Regions from separate parts of the Streptomyces sp. CNZ287 genome, predicted to be linked through region 1. Evidence: riboswitches for the same ligand, from Rfam matches in the RefSeq annotation. Region 1 holds a riboswitch; each other region holds the start of a gene.

What was found. Region 1 has a riboswitch for cyclic di-AMP ahead of FB457_RS33095 (LysM peptidoglycan-binding domain-containing protein). Riboswitches for the same ligand answer to the same signal wherever they lie in the genome.
Region 2: it holds a riboswitch for cyclic di-AMP, as region 1 does, so the genes downstream of both, FB457_RS05190 (aggregation-promoting factor C-terminal-like domain-containing protein) here and FB457_RS33095 (LysM peptidoglycan-binding domain-containing protein) in region 1, are expected to answer to the same signal.
Region 3: it holds a riboswitch for cyclic di-AMP, as region 1 does, so the genes downstream of both, FB457_RS18890 (peptidoglycan DD-metalloendopeptidase family protein) here and FB457_RS33095 (LysM peptidoglycan-binding domain-containing protein) in region 1, are expected to answer to the same signal.
Region 4: it holds a riboswitch for cyclic di-AMP, as region 1 does, so the genes downstream of both, FB457_RS31335 (transglycosylase SLT domain-containing protein) here and FB457_RS33095 (LysM peptidoglycan-binding domain-containing protein) in region 1, are expected to answer to the same signal.

Annotation. Positions count from the first base shown of each region.
Region 1 covers NZ_VISV01000028.1:51,869-59,602, forward strand. Annotated here, with positions in the region: gene FB457_RS33075 (Ppx/GppA phosphatase family protein) at 1-119, opposite strand, end outside; gene FB457_RS33080 (DUF501 domain-containing protein) at 116-652, opposite strand; gene FB457_RS33085 (FtsB family cell division protein) at 810-1,277, opposite strand; gene eno (phosphopyruvate hydratase) at 1,388-2,671, opposite strand; gene FB457_RS33095 (LysM peptidoglycan-binding domain-containing protein) at 3,053-3,754, opposite strand; cyclic di-AMP (ydaO/yuaA leader) riboswitch at 3,831-3,995, opposite strand; gene FB457_RS33100 (LysM peptidoglycan-binding domain-containing protein) at 4,204-5,250, opposite strand; gene FB457_RS33105 (cytochrome P450) at 5,349-6,623, opposite strand; gene FB457_RS33110 (nucleoside triphosphate pyrophosphohydrolase) at 6,625-7,734, opposite strand, start outside.
Region 2 covers NZ_VISV01000002.1:216,579-224,312, forward strand. Annotated here, with positions in the region: gene FB457_RS05175 (beta-galactosidase) at 1-782, opposite strand, end outside; gene FB457_RS05180 (SDR family NAD(P)-dependent oxidoreductase) at 883-1,674, shown strand; gene FB457_RS05185 (FCD domain-containing protein) at 1,739-2,551, shown strand; gene FB457_RS05190 (aggregation-promoting factor C-terminal-like domain-containing protein) at 2,637-3,527, opposite strand; cyclic di-AMP (ydaO/yuaA leader) riboswitch at 3,534-3,708, opposite strand; gene FB457_RS05195 (LLM class flavin-dependent oxidoreductase) at 3,812-4,456, opposite strand; gene FB457_RS05200 (DUF397 domain-containing protein) at 4,789-5,037, opposite strand; gene FB457_RS05205 (Scr1 family TA system antitoxin-like transcriptional regulator) at 5,038-5,898, opposite strand; gene FB457_RS05210 (ATP-binding protein) at 6,134-6,586, shown strand; gene FB457_RS05215 (hypothetical protein) at 6,583-7,008, shown strand; gene FB457_RS05220 (sugar phosphate isomerase/epimerase family protein) at 7,172-7,734, opposite strand, start outside.
Region 3 covers NZ_VISV01000010.1:18,988-26,721, reverse strand. Annotated here, with positions in the region: gene FB457_RS18905 (cytochrome P450 family protein) at 1-1,240, shown strand, start outside; gene FB457_RS18900 (cytochrome P450 family protein) at 1,237-2,508, shown strand; gene FB457_RS18895 (PP2C family protein-serine/threonine phosphatase) at 2,958-4,274, shown strand; cyclic di-AMP (ydaO/yuaA leader) riboswitch at 4,531-4,673, shown strand; gene FB457_RS18890 (peptidoglycan DD-metalloendopeptidase family protein) at 4,685-5,806, shown strand; gene FB457_RS18885 (VOC family protein) at 6,010-6,375, opposite strand; gene FB457_RS18880 (PDDEXK family nuclease) at 6,429-7,328, opposite strand; gene FB457_RS18875 (DUF397 domain-containing protein) at 7,553-7,734, opposite strand, start outside.
Region 4 covers NZ_VISV01000024.1:36,526-44,259, forward strand. Annotated here, with positions in the region: gene FB457_RS31325 (hypothetical protein) at 1-145, opposite strand, end outside; gene FB457_RS31330 (alkaline phosphatase family protein) at 444-1,730, opposite strand; gene FB457_RS31335 (transglycosylase SLT domain-containing protein) at 1,878-2,630, opposite strand; cyclic di-AMP (ydaO/yuaA leader) riboswitch at 2,634-2,794, opposite strand; gene FB457_RS31340 (L-serine ammonia-lyase) at 3,309-4,706, opposite strand; gene FB457_RS31345 (serine hydroxymethyltransferase) at 4,831-6,114, opposite strand; gene gcvH (glycine cleavage system protein GcvH) at 6,171-6,545, opposite strand; gene gcvT (glycine cleavage system aminomethyltransferase GcvT) at 6,648-7,734, opposite strand, start outside.

The DNA of each region.
Region 1 (7,734 bases):
AGCCGGACGATCTCCATCCGGCGGTCCAGGTCCTTCACTTCGCCGGACCGCGTGTCGACGTCCGCGACCAGCAGGCGGATCGAATTCGTACCGCAGTCCACGGCAGCCACTCGGGTCATACCTCATCCTCCCCGGATTCCTCTGACGTCACGCACGGGCCCTTGGCCCACCACTCCGGCAGCATCGCCAGCGCCTCGTCCCCCAGCGGGTTCACCCCGGGCCCCGCCGCCAGCGCGTGGGCGACCAGCACGTGCAGGCACTTCACCCGGTCCGGCATCCCGCCCGCGCTCGGGAATCCGGCCAGCTCGGCGATCGCGTCGCGGCGGGCGAGGTAGTCCTCGTGGGCCGCGCGGTACGCCGCCGCCAGCTCCGGGTCCGCCGCCAGCCGGGCCGTCATCTCCTTCATCACGCCGTCCGCCTCCAGCGTGCCGATCGCGGAGTTCGCGCGCGGGCACGTCAGGTAGTACAGCGTCGGGAACGGCGTGCCGTCGGGCAGCCGCGGGGACGTCTCCACGACGTCCGGGTTTCCGCACGGGCAGCGGTGCGCCACGGCGCGCAGGCCGCGCGGGGCGCGGCCCAACTGCGCGGCCACGGCGGCGGCGTCGGCCGCGGTGGCGGGGGTGTGCTCGGTGGGCGGCGGGGGCTTGTCCATCTCTCCTCGTTCAGCCGGGCGGTCGGCGTCCGGCGTCGGGCGGTCGGCGTCGGGCGTCGGGGTTCGGCGGCGGCGTTCGGCGGCGGCGTCCGGGCGGCAGGTGGCCCGCGTCGGGTCCGGCGTTCCGCGGCGGGCGGAGTCCGCGTCCGTACGCGCCTCAGCGCCGGCCGTCCGCGGCGTCCAGGCCGTCCCACAGGTTCTCGTACCACGGCCTGTCCACCGCCTCCCCCTCCTCGCCGGAGCGGGCGGAGCCGGTGCCGTCGCGCATCAGGTAGCCGGTCTCGCCCGGCAGCACGTAGTGCAGGTGCTCGCGGGCCTGCCGGCGCACGTACTCCGGGTCGTTCCAGCGGGACTTCTCGTCCCGCAGCTCCTCGACCCGCTGCTCGGCCTGCGCCTTCTCCCGCTCCAGCTCGGCGACCTCGGCGCGCTGGGCGATGTACTGGCGCAGCGGGTACGCGAGCGCCACCACCAGCGAGCAGACGACGAGCGCGAGCACCGCGGCCCGCCCCGTCAGCCGGCTGCGCCGCGGCGGGCGCGCGCGGTAGACGCGCTCCGAGACCCGGCTGACGGCCTGCTCGCCGAGCAGCTTGAGCCGGGTGGTGGTGGAGAAGCGCTCCCTGGCCATGTGCGTCGCGTCCTCCCCGGGCGGCAAGCGGTGGTCGGCCCCGGTCGCACCTTACGCGGTGCGGCCGGGGCCGGGGGCGTCCGACGCCGATGTCGTACGGGTCGGCCCGTTCAGCCGTTCTTGTAGCGCGGGAAGGCGCTGCGGCCCGCGTACTCGGCGGCGTCGTCGAGGATCTCCTCGATGCGCAGGAGCTGGTTGTACTTGGCGACCCGCTCGGAGCGGGCGGGGGCGCCGGTCTTGATCTGGCCGCAGTTCGTGGCGACGGCCAGGTCGGCGATGGTGACGTCCTCGGTCTCGCCGGAGCGGTGGGACATCATGCACTTGAAGCCGTTGCGCTGGGCCAGCTCGACGGCGTCCAGGGTCTCGGTGAGCGAGCCGATCTGGTTCACCTTGACCAGCAGCGCGTTGGCCGAGCCCTCGTCGATGCCGCGCTGGAGCCGCTCGGGGTTGGTGACGAAGAGGTCGTCGCCGACGATCTGCACCTTGTCGCCGAGGCGCTCGGTCAGCACGTGCCAGCCGGCCCAGTCGTCCTCGAACAGCGGGTCCTCGATGGACACCAGCGGGTAGTCCGCGACGAGCTGCTCGTAGTACTCCGTCATCTCGGCGGCGGAGCGGCCCTTGCCCTCGAAGACGTACACGCCGTCCTTGTAGAACTCGGAGGCGGCGACGTCGAGCGCGAGGGCGACGTCCTGGCCCGCGGTGTAGCCGGCCTTCTGGATCGCCTCGATGATGAGGTCCAGCGCGTCCCGGTTGGAGTCGAGGTTTGGCGCGAAGCCGCCCTCGTCGCCGAGTCCCGTGGACAGGCCGCGCTCCTTGAGGACGGCCTTGAGCTGGTGGTAGATCTCCGCGCCGCAGCGGACGGCCTCGGAGAACGACTCGGCGCCGATCGGCGCAATCATGAACTCCTGGATGTCCACGTTGGAGTCGGCGTGGCTGCCGCCGTTGAGGATGTTCATCATCGGCACCGGCAGCACGTGCGCGTTGGGACCGCCGAGGTAGCGGAACAGCGGCAGGTCGGATGCCTCGGAGGCGGCGTGCGCGACGGCGAGGGAGACGCCGAGGATGGCGTTGGCGCCGAGGGAGGACTTGTCGGGGGTGGCGTCGAGGTCGAACATCGCCTGGTCGATGAGGCGCTGCTCGGTGGCGTCGTAGCCGACGAGCTCGGGGCCGATCTGCTCGATGACGGCGAGCACGGCCTTCTCGACGCCCTTCCCGCCGTAACGGGCCTTGTCCCCGTCGCGCAGCTCCAGGGCCTCGAAGGCGCCGGTGGAGGCACCGGACGGAACGGCAGCACGGCCGGTGCTGCCGTCGTCGAGGCCGACCTCGACCTCGACCGTGGGGTTGCCGCGGGAGTCGAGAATCTCTCGGGCTACGACGACGTCGATGGACGGCACGGTGTCTCCTTCGGAGGGATTCGCTACGGGTTCCGCCCTGAGCCTAGCCGCCCCGGGTGACGGCCCCGGCGCGCACCCGGCCGCATCCCGCGGTACGAGACGGTTCGGGCCGCGGAGCGGGGACGGGCCAGCGGACGCGGCGCGGGACGGGAGCCGCCGGGGGCGGGCCCGCGGCGGCGGGGCCCGCGGCGGCGGGTGGCGTACGGCGTGGTCGTCCCGGCCCGCGCACCGGACGGGCCGGGACGGCCGCGCCGTACCGCGGCGGCGTGCCGGGCCGCAGGCGGCACCGGTGGGCACCAGGGGGCGGCAGGCGGCGGCGGTGCACAGGGCGCGGGCGGGCCGGCCGGCTCGTGGTCCGGTGCGGCCCGCCCGCGCGGGGAGCTAGTTCACCTTCAGCTTCTGTCCCGGCCGGATCAGGTCCGGGTTCTCGCCGACGACCGGCTTGTTGTCCTCGTACAACTGCTGCCAGCTCTCCGCGCCGTGCCGCTGGGCGATGTCGTCGAGGGTGTCGCCCTCGCGGACCTCGTAGTAGAAGCCGCGGAAGACCGTGCGGGACTCCGGCTGCGTCTGCTCGGCGGCGCCGCTGGCCTCGGTGCCCTCCGGGGCCTCCTGCGGCGCCTGCTCCTGCGCCGCCGGGGCCGGCAACGTCTGGGCCTCCTGCGGCTCCTGCGGCGGCTGCGGCTGCGGCTGCTCCTGCGGCGGCGGCTGCGGGGCCTCCTGTGGCGCCGGTGGGACGATCTGCCCGGCGGCCGGACCGCCCGCCGCCAGACCCGCGCGCGGGCCGCAGTTGGGCCACGCGCCCGGTCCCTGCATGGAAAGCAGCCGCTCCGCGACGGCGATCTGCTGCTGCTTCGACGCCAGGTCGGCGCGCGGGGCGAAGCTGCGGCCGCCGGCGGCCTCCCAGCTCGACTGGGAGAACTGGACGCCGCCGAAATAGCCGTTCCCCGTATTCGTCGACCAATTTCCGCTGGACTCGCAGGCGGCCACCCGTTCCCATGTATCGATGGGCGCCGCGGACGCGTGCTGGGCGCCGAGCACCGGCAGCCCGATCGCGGTTCCGGTGGCGCCCATGAGAACGACCACGCGGGAGTGTGTGCCAAGGCGTGCCTGTGCGGTGGGGCGGCGGTGCTTACCCATTCCGGCAGGAAGAAGCATGGTGCTCTTTTCTCACCGACGCCTGCGAGGTGAGCTGTCGGGTGCGGGCTGTGAGTGCCCGGCCGTACGTCATACGTGCGGCTTGACCCCAAGCCGTCCGGTCCGCCTTCTCGTTGGACCGGAGCGGCGCTTACCGTGGGTCCCCCGCTCCTGTCAGCGGTGCTTCATGCACAGGTGGCCCGGGTGAACGCCGACAGGATTCGGCGTGAGGCGATCACCGGGGCTCGCGTTGGCGAGCGATGTGACGGTAAGCACATAGGCGTGTGCGATTCAAAGACCTCGGAAAATGCCACGCCCGGTTTTAGGTCCGTCAGGTAGCCCGGTCAGCCGATTACGTCAAATATGACTAATCCGCGCGGCCTTCACCCGTCGACTGTTCAGTTCCCGCTCAATTCGAGTTCCTGACCAGGCTTGATGGTGTCGGGGTCCTCACCGAGGGAGTTCTTGTTCCCGTCGTACAACTCGGACCATCCGCCCGACAGGGAATGCTCGCTGGCAATATCCGAGAGGGTGTCACCCGGTCGGACGGTATAACTGCCGCCGCCCGCCGCGGCGTCGCGTCCCGAGGCGTCGCTCTTGCGGTCCCCGCCGCGCTCGTCCGCGTCACCGGGGATCTCGGCGATCCACTCGCGACCCGGCTCCGGCGGCTCGGTCTCGTCGGGCGACTGGGAGGCGCCGGGGGTCTCGACGGCCTCACGCGGGGCCCCGGGGGAGCCCGGCGAGGACGGGGCTCCGGACGGGGCCGGGGTCGCGGAGGCGTCCGGGGCGCGGTGCCGGCCGGAGCCCTCGCCGGAGGCGGTGTCGTCGTCCCGGCCGCTCCGTTCGCCGGAGCCGCCGTCGCGCTCGTCCGGGTCCTGGCCGCCGCGGTGCTTGCCGCCGCCCTTCCGGGAGTCGTCGCCGTCCTTGCGGTCGCGCTCGTCCTCGCGGTCCGTACGCCCGTCCTCGTCCTGGCCACGGGAGTCGTCGTCCGGGCTCGGGGCGAGGGTGGGCGGCGCCGTCGGCAGCAGCGGCAGCTCGGCGCCGGGGTCGACCTCCGGCACCCCGCCGTCGCCGTCCAGCCCGGCGTCCTCGGCGCACTCCGGCCACGCCTTGTCGGCGCCCATGCCGGCGAGAATGCGCTCGGCGACCGTGATCTGCTGCGCGCGGCTGGCGTAGTCGGGCTGCGAGGCGAACTCCTCGCCGCCGTACTCCTGCCACATGTCCATCGTCAACTGCAGGCCGCCGTAGTACCCGTTGCCCTCGTCGGCGCTCCAGAGCCCGCCGCTCTCGCACTCGGCGACCCGGTCCCACGTGCCGGCGTCGGCGGCGCTCGCGCCACTCGCGCCCAGCAGCGGCAGGGCGAGACCCGCCCCGGTCGCACCGGCCGCGACGACGAACGCGGGGGCCTGGCGGGGACGTCGGTGGCGTCCGTTACCCGAGCGCATGCGAGTGCCTTTCGTTCCCTGTGTGTTCGAGCCAGTGGCCGAACTTAATACCGAACCACCGCCGATCACAAGTTGATCGCCTGATAGTCACGCGCAGATCACAACGAACGCCCGAAGTGCACCGGAAGCGTCCGCAGGCCCCGCATGATGAGCCCGCCGCGCCACCGCAGTTCGGATGTCTCGCCCGCCAGCCGCAGGTCGGGAAGGCGGCGCAGCAAGGTACCCAGGGCGGTCTGCGCCTCCAGTCTTGCGAGGGGGGCGCCGAGGCAGTAGTGGATGCCGTGGCCGTAGCCCACGTGCTGATTGTCACGCCGGGACAGGTCCAGGGTGTCGGGGTCCGCGAAGCGCGCGGGGTCGCGGTCGGCGGCGGCCAGCACGACGAGCACGGGGTCGCCCACGGCGACGCGCTGCCCGCCGATCTCCAGCGGCTCGGTCGCGAACCGCCACGTCGCCAGCTCCACCGGGCCGTCGTAGCGCAGCAGTTCCTCCACCGCGGAGGGCAGCAGCCCGGGATCCGCGGCCAGCCGGGCGCGCTCGGCGGGGTGGGTGAGGAGGGCGTACGTCCCGTTGCCGATCAGGTTGACGGTGGTCTCGAAGCCGGCGAAGAGCAGGATGAACGCCATGGCGGCGGCCTCGTTCTCCGTCAGCTTCTCGCCCTCGTCCGAGGCGCGGATGAGGCCGGAGATCAGGTCGTCTGCCGCGGCGTCGCCGCCGCCGAGCGCCGCGCGCTTGCGGTGGATCAGCTCGGCGAGGTAGGCGCGCATCTTCTTCACCGCGCGCGCGACGCCGCCGCGCGGGCCCTTGCCGTGGTTACGAGGCCCCGGGGGGCGTCCCCCGGAGGAATGCAGCATCACGGCGGCCCAGTCGCGGAAGTCGTCCTGGTCCTCGGCGGGGACGCCGAGGAGGTCGCAGATGGCGTAGATCGGCAGCGGGAAGGCGAACTCGTGGATGAGGTCGGCCTCGCCGCGGTCCGCGAAGCCGTCGATGAGGCGGTCCGTCAGCTCCTGTACGCGGGGCGCGAAGGCGGCGACGCGGCGGGGCGTGAACGCCTGGGAGACCAGCCTTCGCAGCCGGGTGTGGTCGGGCGGGTCGATGTTGAGCAGGTGGGTCATGAGGCCGGCGCTGCGCTCGCCGGGGATGCCGGTCTTGTCGCTGTGGTGGTGCGCGGGGTTCTTGGACAGCCGGGGGTCGGCGAGGGCCTGGCGGGCGTCGGCGTAGCGGGTGACGAGCCAGGCGTCGACGCCGCTGGGCACGGTGGTGCGGTGGACGGGCGCGTGGGTGCGCAGCCAGGCGTACGCGGGGTAGGGGTCGGTGGCGAACTCCCAGCTGAAGAGCGCGGGCTCGGGCCCGTCGCCCGCGGGCGGACCGGCCACGTCAGCGCGCGCCGGAGGACCCGGCGGAGGACGGCCCGTCGGAGGCGGTGGAGTCCTCCGCAGCCCTGCCGTTCGTGCCCGGCGGAGCTTCGGCGGTGGTCGGCCCTGCCGCGTCGTACGCACCGGTGCCGCCGCCCCCGTCGGCCGGCTCCCCCGCGCCCGCCTTCTCCGCCGCGAGGATCGCCTCGCGGTACGTGCGCGCCGCGGCCCGCAGCGCCGTCTCCGGCTCCACGCCCCGCGCCTCGGCCCGCAGCGCCAGCGCGAGCAGTTCGGCGCCGAACCCGTCCACGGGATCGACCGCGGGCGCGACCGCGCCGCGGCCCTCCCGTACGGCGGCGTCGGCCTCTTCCTGGCGAACGCCGTTCCCCGCGGCCGCCGGAGCCCCGTTCCCGAGCCCGGCCCGTCCCCCGCCGGGCACCTGCACCGCCAGGCCCGCCGAGCGGGCGCGGCCCGCCAGCTTCGCCACCAGCGACAGCGCCGGCTGCGCCAGCGGCACGCCCTCCGTGACCGACGAACGCCGCTTCTCTATGGCCTTCTCGCGCAGCCAGTGCGCCTTCACGTCCGCCGGGGTCTCGGCCACCGCGTCGCCGAAGACGTGCGGATGGCGGCGGACCAGCTTCTCCACGAGCGTGCCCGCCACGTCGTCGATGGAGAAGGGCTCCTCGGGGTCCTCCTCCGCGATCCTGGCGTGGAAGACGACCTGGAGCAGCACGTCCCCCAGCTCCTCGCGGACGGCCCCCAAGTCGCCGGACTCGATCTCCTCGACCAGCTCGTAGACCTCCTCCAGGCTGTGCGCCGCCAGGCCCGCGCTGGTCTGCCCGCTGCTCCAGGGGCACTCGCGCCGGATCCGGTCCATCACCTCGACCACGTCGACCAGCCGGGCGCCCGGCACGTCGTACGAACCGGGCAGCAGCTCCAGCGACGGCATCTCCACCCGCCCCGAGCCCGCCAGCCGGGCCAGCCCGTCCGTCAGCGCGGGCTCGCCGTCCGCCGCGGCGACCACGACGACGGTCGCGCCCCCGGCGCAGGCGTCGACCAGCTCGCGGGCGTCGGGCACGGCGGTCTCCACCTCGACGCCCGCCTCCCGCAGATACGGCACCTGCGGATGCGC
Region 2 (7,734 bases), on a different contig from region 1:
TCGTGCGCCGCCCAGGCGTACGGGTCGACGGGCTTGTGCAGCGGCATGTGGTTGGTGGTGACGGGCACGTCGGGGGTGATCCGGCGCAGCGCCTCCTTCTCGGCGAGGTAGCACTGCAGCAGCGCGTCGTCGCAGAAGCGGGCGTAGTCCAGCACCTGGGCCGGGTTGGGGAAAGTGGGGGTGGTGCGCGGCGGGAACACCTCCTCGAAGGTGCCGTAGCGCTGGGACCAGAAGGTGGTGGCCCAGGCGGTGTTGAGCGCCTCGACGGTGCCGTAGCGCTCGTGCAGCCAGCGGCGGAAGTCGGCGGCGGAGACGTCGCAGTAGCAGCGGGGGTTGGAGCAGCCGTACTCGTTGCCGATGTGCCAGCTCTCCAGGGCGGGGTGGGTGCCGTAGCGGGTGGCCAGCTCGGTGACCAGGCGCACGGCGTGCTCGCGGTAGACCGGGCTGGAGGGGCAGAAGTGCTGGCGTGAGCCGGGCCACCTGCGGACGCCGTCGGCGTCCTGCGGCAGCACCTCGGGGTGTTGTTCGGTCAGCCACGGCGGCGGGGAGGCGGTCATCGTCGCCAGGCAGACGCGGATGCCGGCGCCGTGCAGGTCGTCCAGCACGCGGCCGAACCAGTCGAAGTCGTACGCGCCGGGCCGCGGTTCGACCAGCGCCCAGGAGAAGATGCCGGCCGTGACCATGGAGACCCCGGCCTCCTTCATCAGCCGGATGTCCTCGGCCCTCACCTCCTCCGGCCAGTGCTCGGGGTTGTAGTCGCCGCCGAAGTGGATGCGCCCCACGCTGCCTCCGCCCCTCTTGCTCAATTCTTAAATTACGAATTAACCTTGGGGAAACGTAGAAGTGCCGCGGCGGATCCGTCAACACCCGGAGCGTGAACTCGTGACAGCAGCCGGAGCCACGCAACTCCCGCACACCGCACGCTTCGACGGCCGCACCGCCGTCGTCACCGGGGCCGCCGCCGGCATCGGCGCGGCCACCGCCCGCCGGCTCGCCGCCGAGGGCGCCGCGGTCGTCGTCGCCGACATCGACGGCGACCGGGCGGAGGCCACGGCCGCGGAGATCCGCGCCGCGGGCGGCGCGGCGGCCGCGGCCGCCGCGGACGTGGCGGAGGAGGACGGCTGGCCCCGGATCCTGGCCGCGGCCGCGGACTTCGGGCCCGTCGGCGTCCTCGTCTCCAACGCCGTCGCCGTCGACGTCGCCCCCGCGCACGAGACGTCGCCCGCCTCCTGGCGGCGCCAGGTCGACGTCGGGCTGACGGCCGCGTTCCTCGGCTTCCGCGCCTGCCTGCCCGGGCTGCGCGCGCAGCAGGGCGCCCCGGGCGCCGCGGTGCTGGTCTCGTCGGTGCACGCCAGGCACGGCATCCCCGGCCACCCCGCGTACGCCGCCGCCAAGGGCGGGCTGCTGTCGCTGGCCGGCCAACTGGCCGTCGAGTACGGCCCGTCGGTGCGGGTGAACACCGTGCTGCCGGGACCGGTGCTCACCCGGCTCTGGGACCGCGTCCCCGAGGAGGACCGCAGGGCCAGCGCCGCGCAGACCGCCGCGGGGCGGCTGGGCGCGCCGGAGGAGGTGGCCGCCGCCGTCGCCTTCCTCGCCGCGCCCGAGGCGTCTTACGTCACCGGTGCGAGCCTGGTCGTGGACGGCGGCTGGAGCGTCGTAAAGTCATCGGCCTGAGCGGGGGCGCCGCGGGGGCGGCGGAGCACGGGCGGGCGGGGAGCTGAGGGAGGAGCGAGGGGGCATGGCGGGTTATGCGCGCCGCGGGGTGCACGGGCAGACGGTGGAGACCCTCGCGCACCGGGTGCTCGGCGGTGAGATCGCCGAGGGCGCCACCCTCGACCTCGCCGCCCTCCAGGCCGAGCTGGGCGTCAGCCTCACCGCGCTGCGCGAGTCGCTGAAGGTGCTGGCGGCCAAGGGCATGGTCGACGCCCGGCAGAAGCGCGGCACGTTCGTCCGGCCGCGCGCCGACTGGCACCTCCTCGACGCCGACGTGCTGCGGTGGCGCTTCGAGACCGCGGGCAGGCAGCAGGGCGAGGGCGCCGCCGCGCGGGCCGCCTCCCCGCTGCTGCGCGACCTGGACGAGGTGCGCGGGATCGTCGAGCCCGCGGCGGTCCGGCTGGCCGCGGTGCGGCGCACCGACGCGGACCTGGCGGCGCTGGAGGCGGCGCTCACGGCGATGGCCGGGGCGCGGGACGGCGCGGCCGAGGCGGTCGCCGCGGACCTCGCGTTCCACCGTGCCCTGCTGGCCGCCTCGCACAACGAACTGCTGGAGCGCATGGACCAGGTCCTCGCCAGCGGGCTGGCCGCCCGCGACCGCCTGGTGCACGGCCCCGGACACCACCCGAGCGACCCCGTGCCCGGCCACCGGGCCGTGCTGGCGGCGATACGGGCGCAGGACCCGGACGCCGCGGAGGCGGCGATGCACCGGCTCCTCGCCCAGGCGGCCCGGGACCTGGCCGAGTTGTCCGCCGGTGAGCCCGGCGCCGGCTCCGCCGAGGGTTCCGCCCCCGAGCCCGCCGGCGGGTCCGCCGCGGAGCGGGCGGCCGGGGCGTAGCCCGTACGGCGAACACGCCCCGCCGCGCGGACGGATCCGCGCGGCGGGGCGAGAGGAGAATCCCGCGGGCCAGGGCCCCCCGGTATCAGTACCAGTTGTTCGCCTGCCAGAAATCCCACGCGCCGCACGGGCTGCCGTAGCGGTCGTTCATGTAGTCCAGGCCCCACGTGATCTGCGTGACCGGGTTGGTGCGCCAGTCGTCGCCGGCCGAGGCCATCTTGTCGCCCGGCAGCGCCTGCATCAGGCCGTACGCGCCGGAGGTGGGGTTCGTCGCGGTGTGGTCCCAGCCGCTCTCGCGCTCCACGATGCTGCTGAAGCAGGTGAACTGGTCGGCGGGCACGATCTCCCGGGCCGCCGCCTGGATGCCGGACTCGGTGGTCGGGACGCTCGCCTGCGACGCCTCGGTGGCGCCGCCGGAGCCCTCGGACGCCGACGAGCCGTTCGGGTCGATCGACTTGTCGACCTTGCCGCCCTCGGTGTCGACGCGCAGCTCGGTGCCGACCGTCAGTGCGGCCGGGTTGTCGCCGATGGCCTCCTCGTTGTCGACGTACACCCGCTGCCAGCCGCCGGGCACGTCGTACTTCCCGGCGATCGTGGCCAGCGTCTCGCCGGCGGCGACGGTGTGCTCGACGTAACGCTGCTGCTTCTGCTCGGTCTTGGCGGCGCTCTGGTCGGCCTCGGCGGGCTTGCTGGCGGCCTTCTCATCCCCCAGGTCCAGCTCCTGGCCCGGCAGGATCAGGTGGGGATTGTCGCCGACGGCCTCCTTGTTGGCCTCGTACAGCCGCTGCCAGTCGGGACCGAACCCGTTGTCCTCGGCGATCTCCGAGAGGGTGTCGCCCTTCTCGACCGTATAGGCGTGCGCGGCGGTCGCCGCGATTCCGCCGGCGACGGGCAGGGCTATGCCCACCCCCGCAGCGGCGGCATAGCGGCGGGTGGAGCGCGACTTGGGCGCGCGCCGGGTGCCGGTTCCGGCCATGTTGGCTCGCTCTTTCTCCGACGCCTGCGAAGTGAGCTGTCGGGTTCGGGCTGGAGTTGCCCGGCCGCGTCGTGCTGTGCGGCTTCACCCCGAGTCGGGGAGTGCGGTGCGGTGCTGCCACCGTGCTCCTGCCGACGGAGAAGTGGTTCCCCCGCTCCTGCCCGAACGGCTGTGGGGACGACGGTTCCGGGCTCCGACGGGCAGGATTCGGCGTACCGGAGCACGGTGCTCGCGTGTGCGAACGACTCGGACACTAGGAGATCGAACGGCAGATCACAAGCGGATCACGAGGATCCATGCGGACTCTGACGCTCCGTGGTGACGCGCGCACCCGTGGGGCGGTTGTGGCGCGTGTGACGTTCGGCACGCACGCTGAGGCGCAGTGCCTCCAACAGGGGCTGCCCGGCCGGTACGACGAGACCGTGCACCCCGCGCTCCGCGGCGCCGGTGAGCGCGGTCCGCCAGGCGTCGGGACCCGCGGGCGCCGCCGCCGGGGTCCAGCGCCCGGCGCCCGGCTCCTCGTAGCCGGGTCCGGCGGGGGCGAGCCGGCGGAAGGCGGGCACCGCCGGTGCGACGGCGCCGAGTTCGGCGCACCGCCGGGAGTCGGCGGCGAGCGCGAGCCGGCCGCCGCTGAGCAGCACCACGGTGGCCAGCGCCCGGGCCAGCAGCGCGGCCTGCGGCACGTGGTCGGGCAGCGCGACGACCAGCCGCGCCCGGCCGGTGGCGGCGGCCAGGGCGGCGGCGAGCGCCAGCACGTCGTGCGCCGGGTCGGGACCGCCGTCCAGCCACAGTGCGTCGGCGCCCGCCGAGTCGTACGCCGCGCACTCCGCCAGCCAGGCCGCGGGCTCCTCCGGCAGCCGGGGGAGTAGCACTCCGACGCGGACCGCAGGCGGAACCGCGCCGGCGGACGGAGGTGGAGATGCGCTCATCGCGGGCCTCCCCGGGGGCTGACGAGGGCCATCGGGGGCATACCGTACGCCCATACCCTGCGGAAGGCAGCGGTGCGGACACCCACGGTTCATGATTTCTGGAATTTCATCTGCCGTGCCCCCGGGCGCCGTTGCGCGCCCGTACCCCGGCGAACGCCGAGGGAGGGGACCCCCCCGGGGTGTCCCCTCCCTCTCTGTGCTCCCGGCCGGTGGCCCACGTCAGTGCGGGTGGGCCACACCCCCGTTCGCCGGGATGGGCTCGCCGTCCGGCTCGGACGGCGAGTGGACCGGGCGGCGCGGTTGCCGGTGCGCGGGCACCGCGCCTGACGCGGTCACGCCGGGCTCCGCGACAGCAGGAAGTCGGCTTCGCCGGCCTTGGCACCCTCGATGAACGCGTCCATTTCACCGGGGGTGTAGATGAGGGCGGGACCGTCGGGGTGTGCCGAGTGCCGTACCGCTATGCGCCCGTCCCGCAGCTTCATGGCCTCGACGCAGTTGCCGCCGTTGCCGCCGCTCCACGGCTTGTGCCAGCCCTCGGTGCCGAGGTCCGCCGCCGGCATGCCGTTGTAAATGCGTTCCATTCACAGCTCCTTGCGGAAGTCCCGGAGGATTTCCTTCGTGCGTTTAGCCGTCGCCGCCTGGGCCGCCATGTGGTCCAGGGCGGCGAGGTGTGTGGCCACCTCGTGCCGGCCGTCGAGGTAGACGGCGCCGGTGAGGTACTCGGTGTAGATCATGTCCGGCAGCTCGGGCATGGCGAACCGGAAGAGGACGAAGGGGCTGTACGTGCCCGGGTGGTGGCCGGTGCGGAACTCCGCCATCTGGAGCGTGACGTTGGGCAGCGAGGCGATGTCGAGGAGCCGGTCGACCTGCGCGCGCATCACCGCGGCTTCGCCCACCGGGCGGCGCAGGACCGTTTCGTCCACGATGACCCAGAAGCGGGGCGCGTCCTCGCGGGTGAGCAGCTCCTGGCGCTCCATGCGGAGCGCGACGTGCCGCTCGATCTCCGCGGGCGCGACCCGGCCGAGGGAGCCGACCTTCAGCACGTGCCGCGCGTAGTCCTCGGTCTGCATCAGACCGGGCACGAAGTGCGGCTCGTACGACCTGATGAGCGACGCCGCGCCCTCCAGGCTCACGTACATGCTGAACCAGTCGGGCAGGATGTCGTGGAAGCGCTGCCACCAGCCGGGCTCGTTGGCCTCCTCGGTGAGCGCGATGAAGGCGTCGATCTCCTCCTGGTCGATGCCGTACGCCTGCAACAGCAGTTGCACGTACGGAACCTTCAGCGCGACCTCGGCGGTCTCCATCCGGCGCACGGTGGCGGGGGCGACGCGCAGGGTCTTCGCGGCTTCCTCGCGCTTGAGCCCGGCCCGCTCGCGCAACTCCTGGAGCCGCTTGCCGAGCACGACCTGCCCCACGGTCGGCGCAGACCGCGGTTCGCTCACGCCATACCTCCCTGTCGGAACTGCCTCAAGCAGTGTGCCACGCCCCGGGCTTGGCGAACACAGTGCAACAGCAACTCTGAAAAATTCACAGTGGGGGTTGCCAAGTGGCCGTGGCAGGGCCATAGTTTGGGATGTGAGCCAGTCCACACAGCCGTACCAGACGGGGGTCGTGACACAGGATCCCGGCTTGCCGGGATTCCGTTCGGGGGCCGGTGCGGTGCGGTGCGGTTTCGAGGTGCCAGGTCGGGCGGACGCCGTTATGGTCGCCCGCCGGCTGGCCCGCGAGCAGATGCACCGCTGGGGGGTGGAGGGCGAGGTGGGGGAGACTGCCACCCTCGTCCTCTCGGAACTGGTGACCAACGCACTGCTGCATACGGGGAGTCGGCGCATAGGGTGCGAACTGCGCTGTAGCGCCGACCGCCTGCGGCTGGCCGTCACCGATCAGGGTGTCGAGCCGGGAAGCCTGCGGGTGCAGCGGTCGTCCGCGGACGAGCAGGGTCGGGGGCTCCTGCTCGTCACCGCGGTCAGCAGTAGCTGGGGGGCATACGACGCGCGGCCCGGCCCGGGTCTGGTGGTCTGGGCGGAGCTGCAGCGCGAGGTGTCGGCGGCCGGGGGGGCCGCCGCGCCGCGCGTTTCCGGTTCCCGTACCGGGGCCGGCCCAGCCGCCGGTGAGCGGGCGGCCGGATGATGCGCACCGAGCCCGGCGGCCGGCTCCGGCTGGCCGTACCGGGCGCGGGTGCCGCGGCCCTCGGCTGCGACGCGGTGGGCGTGTCGCAGCGGATCGGCTACGACGTCATGGCCCGGCTTCCCCGCGTGGGCTGTGTCTTCGCCGACGGCAGCCGATGGTGGTGGATCGTGCCGGCCGGCGCAGGTCTCGGCCTGCAGTGGCCGCGGAGCGTGCACTACGCGCCGGGCGCCGATATCTCGGGGGCGGCCGCCGGCACCGGCGGGCCGGCGGCCGTACCCCGGCTGGTGCACCGGCCGGCCGACGGGGTCCCGTACACGCCGCCGATCCCGCTCTTCCTGGCGGTCTGCCGGCGTACGGGTGTCGAGCCCGCCTGGTCCTGCGATGTCGCCCTGGCGGCCGCGGGCCGCAGCGACGCCGCCTGAGCACCCGCGGCGGCCCGGCCGGCGGGCACCTCCTTGTTTCGGTTGCGGGGGAGGAGCCCGCGGCCGGCCCGCCGCGGGAATGACGAACCGCGGCCCGCGGCGCGGGTCCCGCGGATCGTGTCGTTCGCGCGTGCGGTGGCTACCGCGCGGTGCCGGGGTTTACTCAGTCCCGGCTGCGCAGCGCGACCATCGCGTCGTAGCTGGCCTCGGCCGCCCAGATCGAGCCCTGCGGCTCCTGCGGAGCTCGGTCCTGCTCCCAGAAGTACAGCGGCAGCCCCGGCGCCCGCAGCCCGCTGAAGAAGCGGCGGAAGTCCAGCTCGCCCTGGCCGAAGACGACGTCGCGGTACTGGTTCGTCAGCGCCGGGTCCCGCACGCCGTCCTTGACGTGGAAGGCGATGTAGCGCTGCGGGGCGGCGTTGACGTAGTCCAGCGGGTCGAACTCGCCGAGCTGGTCGCGGAACCTCACCGAGGCGCCGAACGCCCAGAGGATGTCCAGCTCCAGGAAGACGTACCGCGGGTCCGTGCCGCTCAGGAAGAGGTCGTGGCGCCGCTCGCCCGGCCGGTCGGTGACCGGGCCGAACTCGTTGGTGTGGTTGTGCTGGTAGATCTTGAGCCCGTAGCCGCGGGCCACCTCGCCGGACTCGTTGAAGCGGTCGGCGCCGGCCTGGATCTCCGCCGCCGTACGGCCGGGGAAGTCGCTGGCGGTGCCGACGTAGTCCATGCCGA
Region 3 (7,734 bases), on a different contig from region 1:
CGACCCGCGCGACCTCTACCGCGAGATGCGCCGCGACCACGGCCCCGTCGTCCCCGTCGAACTCCCCGGCGACATCCCCGCCTGGCTCGTCATCGGCTACCGCGAACTCCACCAGGTCACCTCCGACCCCGAACTCTTCGCCCGGGACCGCGGGCTGTGGAACCAGTGGGAGAAGATCCCGCCGGACTGGCCGCTGCTGCCGATGGTCGGCCAGGTCATGCCGTCGATCCACTTCACCGCCTCCGCCGCCGACCACCGCAGGCACGCCGTCATGGTCGGCGCCGCACTGGAGAGCGTCGACCCCTTCGACCTCCGCCGGCACTGCGAACAGCTCGCCGACCGGCTCATCGACTCCTTCTGCTCCCGCGGCAGCGCGGAACTCGTCGGCGACTACGCCGTCCCGCTCCCCGTCCTCGTCCTCGCCCGCCTCATCGGCTTCCCCGACGCCCAGGGACGGCAACTCGCCCAGGTCCTCAACGAACTCGCGGACGGCGGACCCGGAGCACTCAAGGCGTACGAGACCTTCGTCGAGCACATGACGCGGCTCGTCGCCGAGAAACGGCTCGCGCCCGGCCAGGACGTCGCCTCGCGGATGCTCGCCGACCCCATGCACTTCACCGACGAAGAGGTCATGCTCGACCTCAAGGACACCACCGCCGCCGGCTTCCTGCCCACCGCCGACTGGATCGGCAACTCCATCCGCCTCATGCTCACCGACGACCGCTTCGCCGCCGCCCTCGGCGGCGGGCGGCACAGCGTCGGCCAGGCCATGAACGAGGTGCTGTGGGAGGACACCCCGACCCAGATCCTCGTCGGCCGCTGGGCCGCCCGCGACACCCAGCTCGGCGGCCGCCCCGTCGGCGCGGGCGACCTGCTGCTCCTCGGCCTCGCCGCCGCCAACGACGACCCGCAGATCCAGCAGGCCCTGGTCGGGCCGGGCGGCGCGGGCGGGGCCGGCGGCATGGGCGGCGGATACGGGTACGGGGGCGTACCCGCACAGGCCGGCAACAGCGCCCACTTCGCCTTCAGCTACGGCGACTTCCGCTGCCCCTTCCCGGCCCAGGAGATCGCTGAGATCATCGCCCGGACGGGCCTCGAGGTACTCCTCGACCGGCTGCCCGACCTGGACCTGTCCGTGCCGGCCCGGACGCTGGTGCGGCGGCCGTCCGCGTTCCTGCGCGGCATGACCGCCCTGCCGGTCACCTTCACCCCCGTACGCGCTGCAGGAGGTCACCTGTGAACTGCCCGCACGCCGCCGGCTCCGCCGCCGCCCCGGCCGCCTCCGGGGCCCTCCCCGAACCGCTGGCCATCGACCCGCTCGTACGCGACCTCGCGGGCGAGACCGCGCTCCTGTGCGCCGCCGCCCCGCTCACCCGGATCGAACTGCTCGGCGCGCCCGCATGGACCGTCACGCGGCACGCGGAGGCCCGCCGACTGCTCACCGACGCGCGGCTGGTCAAGGACATCGGCGCCTGGCGGCTGTGGCAGACCGGCGAGGTGACGGCGGAGTGGCCGCTGATCGGGATGGTCAACCCGGGCCGGTCGATGTTCACGGTCGACGGCGCCGAGCACCGGCGGCTGCGGGCCAAGACGGCGCAGGCCATCACGCCGCGGCGGCTCGACGCGCTGCGGCCGGTGGTCGAGCGGGTGACGGCCGAACTGCTGGACTCCCTTGCGGCCGCGGCGGCCGGGGGCGACGGGGTGGTCGACCTCAAGGAGGTCTTCGCGCAGCCGCTGCCGATGCGGGTGGTGTGCGCGCTCATGGGCGTCGCGGAATCGGAGATACCGCGGCAGATGCGCCTGTGGAAAGCCTTCTTCTCCATGCTCACGCCGCAGGAGGAGCGGCTCGCGGTGATGGCGGAACTCGACCGCGTGTTTACCGACATGGTGCGGCAGAAGACCGCGGAGCCCGCCGACGACCTCACGAGCGCGCTGATCCTCGCCGACGAGGGCGGCGAGCCGCTGACCGAGGAAGAGGTCGTCGGCAACCTGAAGTCCATGATCGCGGCCGGGCACGAGACCACGATCACGCTCCTCCTCACCACCGTGCGCGGACTGCTGAGCCACCCCGAGCAGCTCGCCCTGGTCCGCGAGGGCAAGGTGACGTGGGAGACGGCGATCGAGGAGGCACTGCGCTACGACCCGCCCGTGACCCACCTGCTGATGCGGTTCGCGACGGAGGACATCGAGATCGCCGGCACGGTGATCGAGAAGGGCGAGGGCGTCGTCATCTCGTACCGCGCGATCGGGCGGGACGCCGGGCACCACGGGGCGGACGTGGACGCCTTCGACGTGACGCGGGCGACGCCGATCCGGCACATGACCTTCGGGCACGGGCCGCACATCTGCCCCGGCGCGGCGCTGTCGCGGCTGGAGGCGGCGGTGGCGCTGCCGGCGCTCTTCGCCCGCTTCCCGGAGCTGCGGGCGGCGGTGCCGCTGGGGGAGCTCCGCAACCTGCCGGTCCTGACGCAGAACGACCTGGAGTCCTTCCCGGTACGCCTCGGCTGACGGCGGCCGGCGCGTGGCGGGGGCCGGCGCGTGGCGGCGGCGGGCGCGTGGCGGCGGGTGGTGCTTGGCGGTGGGTGGTGCTTGGCGGTGGCTGACGCCGGACGGCTGACAGATGGCGTCAGTTGTCCGGGGATTCCCAGGGTGTAGGGCGTGCACGGGGCGCGCGGGGCGCTGGGAGAGCCGGGGGGCGTGCGCACGTCGCGCGCGCCGGAGCCGGGCGGTCCTCTACCCGTTCGGCTGTACCCTCTGCGTGCGGTCCGCCGGTCCGCTGCTCGTATGCCCGTCACACCCTGGCCGCAATGGCGCCCGAAACGCCACCTGTAACCCGCCTGGGCCCCGCCCGGTCGCCGTCCCGCCCGGGACGCGGAACCTTGAGGGACGACGGCAAGGGCCCGCGTGTCGGCCGCATGGGGAGGACAGCACTGGAAGGGCAGCGCAGGAGAGGGCAGGTGCAGCCGGTGCGGGAGGACGGCGCGCAGGGCGCGGGGCAGGACGAGGGCGGCCCGCGCGGGGGCCGCGCTTCGCACGGCGCGAAGAGCGGCTCGTACGCCGAGCGACGCGCCCCGTACGAGAAGGGGCGGGCCTACCGCGTGGGTAACAGTGCGCTGGACCAGATGGTCCGGTCCAGTCGTCCCAATGCCACCGGCGGTGAGCGGCGGGTCCGCTGGGTGCTGCGGTGGCTGCCGGCCGTGCTGATCGTCGTGGGAGCGGTGTTCTTCTGGTTCACGCCGGAGGGGCTGAGATCGTTGCCGGTCTTCGAGACCACCCCGCTGGTCGCCGCTGCGCTGCTCACTCTGCGCGGCACCGTCGCCGTCGCCGTCGCCGCCCTGGTGGTGAACGTCGTGCTCGAAATCCTCCACGGCACCGCCACGAGGACCCACGCACTCACCCATATGGTGTCGCAGGCCGTGCTCGGTGCCCTGGCGGTCGGCATCAACGTCCTCATCCAGCGCAACTACCGCCGGCTGACCTCCGCCCGCCATGTCGCCGTCGCCGCGCAGCGTGCCGTGCTGCCGAATCCGCCGGACGGCTTCGGCACGCTGCGGGTCGCGGCCCGCTACCAGGCCGCGGACGCCGACGCCCGGATCGGCGGCGACCTCTACGCCGTGCAGGAGGGCCCGTACGGCGTGCGCTGCATCGTCGGCGACGTACGCGGCAAGGGGCTGGAGGCGGTGGAGTCCGTGGCGGTCGTCATCGGCGCCTTCCGGGAGGCGGCCGAGGAGGAGGCGGGGCTCGCGGGAGTCGCGCGGCGGCTGGAACGCGCGCTGCAGCGCCAGGAGACGGGGCGCAGCGGCCTCGACCGGGTGGAGGGGTTCACGACCGCGGTGCTGGCGGAGGTCGACCGCGAGGGCGGCGCGCTGCGGCTGCTCAACCGCGGCCATCCGGCGCCGCTGCTGCTCGGGCCGGACGGCGCGGCGCGCACGCTGCACCCGCACGAGCACGCGCTGCCGCTGGGCATGGGCGACCTGGGTACGTGGCCGGACGAGCTGATGGAGGAGGAGTTCCCGCCGGGCGCGGCGCTCGTTCTCTTCACGGACGGCGTGACCGAGGCGCGGAACAAGGCGGGCGTCTTCTACGATCCGCTGACCCGGCTGGACGGCCGGCTGTTCGACGGGCCGCACGAACTGCTGGACACCCTCCTGGACGACGTGACCCGTTATACGGGCGGAAGGATCGCGGACGACATGGCGCTGTTCGCCCTCGCCCGCTCCCGTACACCGTTCGCGGAGCCGCCGGACTCGCCCCCGGCCGCACACGCTCCGTAGCGGAACAGCGCCCCTCCGCATAACAACTGATGCACGATCAGCTAACGACCGGACCTCACTGCGCGTAATCAGGGCGTCAACTTGTCCGTTTCCGCTGGTGCATGCCCGGATCGTCCGCGGTGAAGCACAACTGAATAACGGGAACGACTTGGAATCGAACGCCGTCGTCCGCTAGCGTGCGGTAACGCAGCGCGGTCGTCACTGCCGTCGCAAGAGGCGGCACCGTGCGCCGTCGCCGAATCCCGCACGAGTCACAACTGCAGCAACGGCAACACCTAGGGAACCGGGGAACCACCACCTTGGGGTGAATCGGGCCAACTTCCGCGAGGAAGCGGCCCGTAGGAGACCTTCCTGCTCCGAACCCGTCAGCTAACCCGGTAGGCGAGAAGGAAGGAAAGGAGTACGCCTTCGTGGCGTCCTACAGGTCTGGGCCTGGCTACGGCCATGGCTATGACGATTACGGCTACGACGGCTATGCGCCCGGCGGCCACGCCCCCGAGGGGTATGCGCCCACCGGTCACGCCGCCGAAGAGCCGGTCGACGAAGTCCTCCCCGAGGACGACCTTCCCTCCCGCGGCCGTCGGCGCCTTCCCCGGCAGCGCGGCGGCAGCATGGCGCGCAGCGGCGCCGTACTCGGCGTGGGTGTCTTCGCCGCCGTCGGCGCGGGCAGTATGGCCACGGCGCAGGAGAAGCCGCCGGTCGCGATATCCATGCCCGACCAGGTCGACACCGTGGCGAACCGGATAGGCGCCCAACTCCCCGACGCGGAGAGCCTGCCGGGCGTCGGCGACCTGATGCCGAGCGAGGAGGAGCCCGCTTCCGACTCGGTCGTCACCACGGCTCCGCTCACCCAGGTCAGCTACGCGAGCGACACCGACACCGCGAACCAGCCCGCCGACTCCGGCGAGGCGCTGCGGGCCCGCATCCTGGAGCAGGCCGAGCAGCAGCAGGCGGAGGCCGACGCCTCCGCCCGCGCGGCGGCCGAGGCCGAGGCCGCCAAGCAGGCGGCCGAGGAGGCCGCCGAGGCGAAGGCGGCGGAAGAGGAGCGCCAGCGCCGCCTGGAGGAGGAGCGCCGCCGCAAGGCGGAAGAGGAAGCCCGCCGCAAGGCGGAGGCGGAGCGCCTCGCGAAGCTCGCCGCCAGCTACGTCGCCCCGGTCGCGAACTACACGCTCACCTCGACGTTCGGCGAGTCCGGCGACATGTGGGCCGCGGGCCACACGGGCCAGGACTTCGCCGCCTCCACCGGCACCCCGGTCAAGGCGGTGCACGGCGGCACGATCACCGAGGCCGGCTGGGCCGGCTCGTACGGCTACCGCATCGTCCTCACGCTCGAGGACGGCACCGAAGTCTGGTACTGCCATCTGTCCTCCATCATCCAGTCCTCCGGCGAGGTGACGACCGCCGACGTCATCGGGCGCGTGGGCGCCACGGGCAACGTCACCGGCCCGCACCTGCACCTTGAGGTACGACCCGGCGGCGGGGACGCAGTGGACCCCCTCGCCTGGCTGCGCAACAACGGCGCCCCGGTCTGATCCACCCGGCGGGCCCAGCGCCCCGGCCCTCACGGCCGGGACGGCCACCCGCCGCACGGACCGCAAGCCCCCATAACCCCTCTCCCACGTCTCCGGCGTGCCCGAACGCAACTTCCCCCGTGGCGTCCGAGCACGCACCGAGACCGCCGGCGGCCCTGGTGGCCGACCCCCCGACACCAGGGCCGTCGGCACTTTCCCGGGACCTACTCCCCGGGCCCGCAGAGGCAGAACGGATGCCCGGCGGGGTCGGCGAACACCGGGCAACTGCCCCCCGCCTCGGAGAGCCGCGTGGCCCCGAGCCGCAGCGCCAGCTCGCCGGCGGCGGTGGAGTCGTCGACGCCGAAGCAAATGTGCATCTGCTGGGGGTAGGTGCGGTCGAGATCGGGCCAGAGCGGCGGCCGGTAGCCTTCGACTTCCTCGAATGCCAGCCGTGGAAAGCTGTCTTCGTCCTTGGCGATCACCATCCAGTCCTCGCGGATGACCCGCATGCCGAGCAACTGCGTGTAGAAGTCGGCGAGCTGACGGGCGTCGGCGCAGTCGAGCACGATGTTCCTGACGCAGGCGTCCATGGCGGCAGCCTGCCACGCACGGCGGACATCGCGGGCAGACCAGCGGCGGCGATTCAGGCAGCCGCGGTGGCAGAGGCAGTGACCTCGGCAGCGGCGCTGGAGGCCCCGGCACTCGCTGCCGCACGGGCGGCAGCATCGGCAGGGTGGGATCCCCCGGCGGCGATCTCACCCAGGGCGGCGCGGATGGCGTGGAGCATCCGCTGGGGCCGCTCGAAGGCATCGGCCGCGGTGAACCGGAGCATGCGCCGGACCTCGGGACAGCGCCCCAGGTCGTTGAAGCGCTCGACGTCGGCCCGATGGGCGGCCCGGCCGCCGTGGAAGCCGTAGCCCTCGATCTCGACGACGAGCCCCGCCACCGGAAAGAAGAAGTCCACCCGTATCCGCCGCCCGTTGGGCGCGGTGAACGGCACTTGGCTGAGCGGCCGCAGCCCGGCGTCGTACATCCGCAACCGCGCGACGGTTTCGGCGGGCGAGCCGGAGCGAGGATCGACGAGCGCCAGCCGCTGCCGCGCCTGGACCACACCCCGCCGCTGCCCGATGCCGGCAAGGGCCTCGGAGACCGCATGCAGATCGGTCACCTGCTCGCGCCACCGCCGCGGCCACCCTCCGCCGGGCGCCAGGGGCCGCCGGGTCAGGGCGGACTCCACGGCCACGAGCGCGGCGTCCCGCTCGGCCGTACGCAGCAGGTCGACGAGGGTCCGCGACGCGTCGGTCACGCGCAGCCCGGCGACGCTGACGATCTCGTCGTCACTCAGGGCGGTCCGATGCAGCAGGCACCCCTCGGGCGCCCGCCCCCGCGACCGCACGTGGGTGAACTCGGGCCGCACGGCGAGGACTTCGACCCCGAGGAGATGAGCCGCGGCACTGTGGCTGACGACCAGCTCCGGCCGCCCGGCCTGCGCCACCCGCAACCGCAACCGCAGATCAGGAACCCGCCCCGGCTCCACCCACACCCCGGCCCGAACCTTCCGCCACCCCTCTTTCCGCAACCGCCGCACCAACACCCCGGACGACCACCCGGCCGCCAACGCCTCGGCACAAACCAACACCCCACCATTCGCCGCCGCCAACGCACCCAGCGACCCAAGTTCCCCCGTCATGCCCCCACCCTCTCCCGGATCCCCACCCTCCGCTTCCCCCTGTGGATAACTCCCGGACCATGGACCTTCGGGCAAGGTCAGAAGCGCTCGGCGAACTCTCCGGCCCGAACGCCCGCAACGAAGGCCCGCCACCCCGCGGCAGAGAACGCGAGGGCAGGTCCATCGGGATCCTTGCTGTCCCGCACGGGAACAACGCCCGAGGCGGCAACGACCGGCGCCCACTCGACACACCCGCCGCCATCACCGTTGCTGTAGCTGG
Region 4 (7,734 bases), on a different contig from region 1:
CGGCCCAGGTGCCGAAGAAGTCTGTCGGCAGTCCGGCGCGGCCGGGTCCTCGGCCTCGCGTACGGTACGGGCCGCCAGCACCGACCAGGCCAGCCCCGGCAGTCCGCCGAACGGCGCCGAGTCGAGGCCGCGGGCCCTCGCCCACGCCTTCACCCCGGTGGCCAGCCGGGCGAAGGCGGGGCGCCGGGCGGCGACCGCGGCGTTGCGACGCCTGGCACGCACGCTCGCTGCGTTGTCGGGGTCGGCCGAAGAGGCCCGCTATGCGGTCGGCCCTCCGCCTTGCGATCGCACGCACCAGACGCCTGGGGGTACCGCCCACGCGCGCTTGCGCGCTGTGGGGGAGCCCGCCCAGAGGGCGGACGGCGCTATGTGCCAGACAGGGCCCAGAAGCGCCCGGCGGCGCCGCTCCAGCGAATAACCCGGCTGCCCGGGCGGGGCCCGGGTCAGGGGAGCAGGGACTCCCGCAGCACCCGGCCCTCCGACTGCGCGGGCGGGGCGACACCGAGGATCGCCGACATGGTCGCCGCGAGGTCGACGTGGCGCGGATCGCGCGGCGCACGGCCGCGCCGGATCCGGTGGCCGGCCAGGATGAGCGGGACCGCGGTCTCCGCGCGGCTTCCGTGGCGGCCGTCGAAGCCCTCGGCCGGCGGGGTGAAGGAGAGCGCGTACGGCGCCGCCAGTTCGAGCACCAACTGGCCGTACTGGGGCGCCATCCGCAGCGCCGCCTGGTCCGCCTTGGTCAGCACCGCCGCGACGCCTTCGGCGTCCGCGAGCGCCGCGCGGGCCCGCTCGATCGCGGCGGCGTCGGCGGCCCCCGCGCCGAGGAGGTGCACGGAGGCGATGCTGCCGCCGGAGACCAGGACGGCATCGGTCTCCGGCGCCGGCCGGCCGCCGGACCCGATCACCTCGGGCGTGAAGCCCGCGGTGGCGAGGGCGGCGACCGCCTGCGCCGCCATCGGCGTCTTCCAGCCCGTCATGCCGTGGTCGCCGGTGACCACCCAGGTCGTCCGGCCGTAGAGGCCGAGGTCCTTGACCGTCCGGATCAGCCGCCCGATCCCGGCGTCGGTCTCGCGCAGGGTGTCGAGCATCCGGGGGTCGTCGGGCCCGAACGCGTGCCCGTCGCCGTCGAGGTCGCTGGAGTAGACCGCCAGGAAGTCCGGTCGCCGGGTGAGGGTCACCGCGGTGCCGCCGCTGTCGACGGGCCGCCCGGTGAGCATCGCGACCGCGTCGTCGACGCGCGCGCCGATGCGCCCGCCGGGCTGGGTGTAGAGGCCGTCGGGATCGCCGTACGAGGTGCCCTTGTCCTGGAGGATGAACCACTGCGCGGACCCGATCCGGATGCCCTGCGGCCGCCACGCCTGGGCGAGGCCCTCGACCGCGCTGTCGCGGCTCTGGCCGCGGGCGACGCCGGCCGCCTCGTCGTAGTAGTAGGCGGCGTTGCGGGTGCGGTCCGGGTGGGCGCCGCAGGAGACGGCCGTCCACGACTGGTTGGTGATGCTGGCCATCACGCCGGTGCTGGTGGTCAGCGAGCCGGCCCGTACCAGCGACGTCAGGTGGGGCATCGGCGCACGGCCGTCGAGGTAGTCGATGCCGAAGCCGTCGAGGGCGACGAAGATCAGCAGGCCGCGCGTGCGGGCGGCGTGCGCGGGCACGGCGGCGAGCGGCGACGCGAGCGCGCCGGCCACGGCGCCGGCGAGGACACCGCGTCGGGAGAGAGAGGTGGCGGACATGGGGCGACCGTAGAAGCGAAACGCTCCCGGCCGGCGAGCACGGGGTGAACGGGCCGCGAATTCCCGCGTCCGTGCCGTCCGGACGCGCCGCGGGCCTCACCGCCGGAGCGGAGGGCGCCGGTGGGGACACCGGCGCTCTCCGGTGGGTCAGTACGGCCCGTAGACGTTGTCGATCGAGCCGTACCTGTCGGCCGCGTAGTTGCACGCGGCGGTGATGTTGGCGACCGGGTCGAAGCTGTCGGTCGAGGTGCCGGGTACGTGGTAGGCATCGAAGGTGGGAGCGATGACCTGGAGCAGGCCCTTGGAGGGCGTGCCGTTCACGGCGTTGATATCCCAGTTGTTGATGGCCTGCGGGTCGCCAGCGGACTCCCGCATGATGTTGCGGTAAATGCCGTCGTAGGTTCCCGGGATGCCGTGCTCGGCCATGATGTCGAGCGACTCCCGGATCCAGCCGTCGAGGTTGTCCGGGTAGCTCGTGACGGACGCGCTCGTGGTCTTCAGGCCGGACTCGGATTCCTTCGGCTCGCTCGTGTCGGCCTTGGCGCCGAGGGAGAGTTCAAGGCCGGGGAGGATGAAGTGCGGGTTGTCGCCGACGGCCTCGCGGTTGTCCTTGTACAGCTTCTTCCAGCCGCCGCGTACGCCTTCCTTGTCGGCGATCTTCGCCAGGGAATCTCCGGCGACCACGGCATAGGTGGCCGCTGCCGCGCCGGTGGTCGCCGCGGCGGGGGCCTCGGCGCGTACGCCGGTCTGGGGGGCGGAAGCGGGGACGGAGCCGGCGGCGGATGCCGAGGACGCGCCGATCAGCGGGGCGGCGATCGCGACGCCGCTGACGCCGGCGAAAGTGATGCCGCGGCCGATCAGACGCAGCTTGGGACGGCGGTGCTTACCTCTTGCGGGCATGGGTCTTTCTCCTCCTGCGCCTGCGAGGTGAGCTGTCGGGTTCGGGCTGGAGATGCCCGGCCGCACCGCGGTGCGACTTCACCCCAAGCCGTTCCGGAATCCGGGCCGGCGACTTACCTATGGGTCCCCCGCTCCTGCCGTGTGTCATTAGGGAACGGTTTCCGGATGGCGGCAGGATTCGGCGTCCACCCGGCTGGCGGAGACTTAAGCATGTCTTTCCGGTCCGGACAAGCTGCGGAACTCGTCCGGCCAATACGGGACCGGCTCACGGGCCGGATGGGCGCCGCCGCGGAAAGCGGAGAGGGCCGCAACTCGCTTTCGGAACACGGAAACTGTGAATTCCCCCCGCCGGTGCCCGCGGCCGAACGTGATTCGCGTCACCGGACGGAGGGGGCCAGTCGGTCAGAGGCGGGGGGGGGGGGGGCGATCGGGGGCGAATCCTTCAAATAGTACGTATCGCCCGTCGGGGAATATCCGACAAGTCCGTTTGTTCTTGGCCGTCCGGTGACGCGTATGAGCGGCGGGAATTCACGAATTCATCGCGGAGAACCCGTTCGCCCGTGAGGGCGAAGGGGCGTCAACTGCCCAAGGGGAAAGGACGTTTTCCGGATCGCCGCCGGATTGCGGGCGGAAAAGGGGGAGTTGGCGGCGCCGCCGGAAAGGCACTCGCCAACTCCCTCAGCACTCCACCACGTTGACCGCGAGGCCGCCGCGGGCCGTCTCCTTGTACTTGACCTTCATGTCCGCACCCGTCTCCTTCATCGTCTTGATGGCCTTGTCGAGGGAGACGAAGTGCTGGCCGTCGCCGCGCAGTGCCATGCGGGCCGCCGTGATGGCCTTGACCGCCGCCATGCCGTTGCGTTCGATGCACGGGATCTGGACCAGGCCGCCGATCGGGTCGCAGGTCAGGCCCAGGTTGTGCTCGATGCCGATCTCGGCGGCGTTCTCGACCTGTTCCGGGGTGCCGCCGAGGATCTCGGCGAGGCCGCCCGCGGCCATGGAGCAGGCGGAGCCCACCTCCCCCTGGCAGCCGACCTCCGCGCCGGAGATGGAGGCGTTCTCCTTGAAGAGCATGCCGATCGCGCCGGCCGCGAGGAGGAAGCGGACCGCGGTGTCTTCCTCCCCGGCGCGGCTGTCCCTGCCCGGTACGAAGTCCGCCGCGTAGTGGAGGACCGCGGGGATGATGCCCGCCGCGCCGTTGGTGGGGGCGGTGACGACGCGGCCGCCGGCGGCGTTCTCCTCGTTGACCGCCATCGCGTAGAGGGTGACCCACTCCATCGCGTGCGCCGCCGGGTCCCCCGCCGCGCGGAGCTGGCGGGCCTCGCCGGCGGCGCGGCGGCGGACCTTCAGGCCGCCGGGGAGGATGCCCTCCCGGCTGGTCCCGCGGGCGACGCAGTCGCGCATGACCCGCCAGATCTCCAGCAGCCCGGCGCGGATCTCCGCCTCGGTGCGCCAGGCGCGCTCGTTCTCCAGCATCAGCGAGGAGAGCGACAGGCCGGTCTCGCGGGTGCGGCGCAGCATCTCGTCCGCGGTACGGAACGGGTGCTTCAGCACGGTGTCGTCGAGCTTGATCCGGTCCTCGCCGACCGCCTCCTCGTCGACGACGAAGCCGCCGCCCACCGAGTAGTAGGTCTTCGCCAGCAGCGTCCCGCCGTCCGCGTCGTACGCGGCCAGCGTCATGCCGTTCGCGTGGTACGGCAGCGAGCGGCGCCGGTGCAGGACGAGGTCGGCGGAGGCGTCGAAGGGGATCTCGTGGTCGCGCCCTATCTCGGCGCCCAGCAGGTGCAGCCGCCCGGTGGCGCGGATGCGCTCCACCTCGCCCTCGGCCCACTCGATGTCGACGGTGCGCGGCGAGTGGCCCTCCAGGCCGAGGAGCACGGCCTTGGGGGTGCCGTGGCCGTGGCCGGTGGCGCCCAGGGAGCCGAAGAGTTCGGCGCGTACGGCGGCGGTGTGGGCCAGCAGGCCCTCGTTCTTCAGCCGGCGCGCGAACATCCGGGAGGCCCGCATCGGGCCGACCGTGTGCGAGCTCGACGGGCCGATGCCGATCGAGAAGAGGTCGAAGACGGAGATGGCCACTCGGGACTCCCTTGTCCTTGCGTGGGGCGTGCGCGTGCGTGGTGCGGGTGGTGACGGGTTGCGCGTACGGCCCCGGGCCCGGCCGCCCGCCGCGTCGAAGCGGCGGGCCGCCGGGCCGTACGGGCTACAGGCCGGGGTACAGCGGGTGCTTCTGCGCCAGGGCCGTGACCCGGGCGGCGAGTGCGGCCGTCTTCGGATCGTCGGAACCCCAGCGGGTGAGGGGTGCTTTGAGGGCTTCCGCGATGACGTCGGCGACCTCCTCGAAGTCCGCGGCGGTGAAGCCGCGGGTGGCCAGCGCGGGCGAGCCGATGCGCAGGCCGGAGGTGATCATGGGCGGGCGGGGGTCGTCCGGGACCGCGTTGCGGTTGACGGTGATGCCGATCTCGTGGAGCCGGTCCTCGGCCTGCTGGCCGTCCAGCTCGGACGCGCGCAGGTCGACCAGGACCAGGTGGACGTCCGTACCGCCGGAGAGCACCGAGACGCCGGCCGCGCGGGCGTCGTCCCGCAGCAGCCGCTCGGCCAGGATCCGGGCGCCGTCCAGCGTGCGCCGCTGCCGCTCGCGGAACTCCTCGGACGCGGCGATCTTGAAGGACACCGCCTTGGCCGCGATCACGTGCTCCAGCGGGCCGCCCTGCTGGCCGGGGAAGACCGCCGAGTTGATCTTCTTGGCGAGGGCCTGGCGGGAGAGGACGACCCCGCCGCGCGGGCCGCCGAGGGTCTTGTGCGTCGTGGTGGTGACGATGTCCGCGTACGGCACGGGGTTGGGGTGCAGGCCCGCGGCCACGAGACCGGCGAAGTGCGCCATGTCGACCATCAGCAGCGCGTCGACCTCGTCGGCGATCCGGCGGAAGCCGGCGAAGTCGAGCTGCCGCGGGTACGCCGACCAGCCGGCGATGATCAGCTTCGGCCGCCGCTCCTTGGCCAGCCGCTCGACCTCGGCCATGTCGACCTGGCCGGTCTCGGCGTCGACGTGGTAGGCGGCGACGTCGTACAGCTTGCCGGAGAAATTGATCTTCATGCCGTGGGTCAGGTGCCCGCCGTGGGCCAGGTCCAGGCCCAGGATCGTGTCGCCCGGCTTGAGCACCGCGAACATCGCCGCCGCGTTCGCCGACGCGCCCGAGTGCGGCTGGACGTTCGCCGCCTCGGCGCCGAAGAGCGCCTTGACCCGCTCGCGGGCCAGCTCCTCGGCGACGTCGACGTACTCGCAGCCGCCGTAGTAGCGGCGGCCGGGATAGCCCTCGGCGTACTTGTTGGTGAGGACCGAGCCCTGCGCCTCCAGCACGGCGACCGGGGCGAAGTTCTCCGAGGCGATCATTTCGAGGGTGGACTGCTGGCGCTTGAGTTCGGCGTCCACGGCGGCGGCGACCTCGGGGTCGACCTCGTGGAGCGAGCCGTTCAGAAGGGACATGGGACCTTCCGGGGAAAGAAGAGGGACGCGGTCGGGCGGGGCTGCGGCGGCGGAGCTCAGCCCGCGGTGAACTCGGTGTACTCGGCGGCGGACATCAGGTCGGCGGCCTCGGCCGAGACGCGCACCCGGAAGAGCCAGCCGTCCTCGAACGGGCCGGAGTTCACCAGCGCCGGGTCGTCCACGACGTCCTGGTTGGTCTCGGTGACCTCCCCGGTCACCGGCGCGTAGAGGTCGGAGACGGACTTCGTCGACTCCAGCTCGCCGCAGGGCTCGCCCGCGGTGACCGCGGCGCCCACGTCCGGCAACTGGACGAAGACGACATCGCCCAGCGCGTTCGCGGCGTGGGCGGTGATGCCGACGGTGGCGACGCCGTCGGCGGTCGCGACCCACTCGTGTTCCTTGCTGTAGCGCAGGTGCTCAGGGTTGCTCATAAGGCGATTCTCCAGGATCGGGACGTCAGAGGCGTAAAGGGGCGCTGGTGGCGCGGTCGGGGGACTGCCGCGGGAAGGGGCCGGTGGCTCTCGCGGAGCCGGTCAGGGGCGCTTGTAGAACGGCAGGGCGACGACCTCGTACGGCTCGTGGCTGCCGCGGATGTCGACGCCCACGCCGGTGGCCGCCGAGGGCCCGGGACCGGCGTGCGCGGCGTCCACGTACGCCATCGCGATCGGCTTGCCCAGGGTGGGGGAGGGGGCGCCGGAGGTGACCTCGCCGATGCGCCGGCCGCCGGCCACCACCTCGTACCCGGCGCGCGGCACCCGCCGGCCCTCGGCGACCAGGCCGACCAGCACCCGCGGCGGCTCCGCCGCGGCGCGCCCGGCGGCCTCTTCGAGCGCCTCGCGCCCGACGAAGTCGCCGGGCTTGTCGAGCTTGACGACCCGGCCGAGCCCGGCGTCGAAGGGCGTGAGCGCGGTCGTCAGCTCGTGCCCGTAGAGCGGCATGCCGGCCTCCAGACGCAGGGTGTCGCGGCAGGAGAGCCCGCACGGCACCAGGCCGTCGTCCGCGCCCGCCGCGGTGAGCGCCGCCCAGACGGCGGCCGCGTCCGCGGGGCGTACGAAGAGCTCGAAGCCGTCCTCGCCGGTGTAGCCGGTACGGGCGATGAGCGCGTCCGCGCCGGCGACGGTGCCGGGCAGGCCCGCGTAGTACTTCAGGCCGGCCAGGTCCGCGTCGGTGACCCGGCCCAGGATCTCCTGCGACCTGGGGCCCTGCACGGCGATCAGGGCGTACGCGTCCCGGTCGTCCCGCACCCCGGCGCCCGGGAAGCCGGCGGCCCGTTCGGCGAGGGCGTCCAGGACGACCTGGGCGTTGGCGGCGTTCGCGACGATCATGTACTCCTCGTCGGCGAGCCGGTAGACGATCAGGTCGTCGAGGATGCCGCCGTCCTCGCGGCAGATCATCGTGTACCGGGCGCGGCCCGGGCGCACCGCGGAGAGCCGGCCCACCAGGGCGTAGTCCAGCAGGTCCGCGGCCTGCGGGCCGGTGACGGCGATCTCGCCCATGTGGGAGAGGTCGAAGAGGCCGGCGCGGGTGCGCACCGCGACGTGCTCCTCGCGCTCGCTGCCGTAGCGCAGCGGCATGTCCCAGCCGGCGAAGTCGGTCATGGTGGCGCCGAGGGCGCGGTGC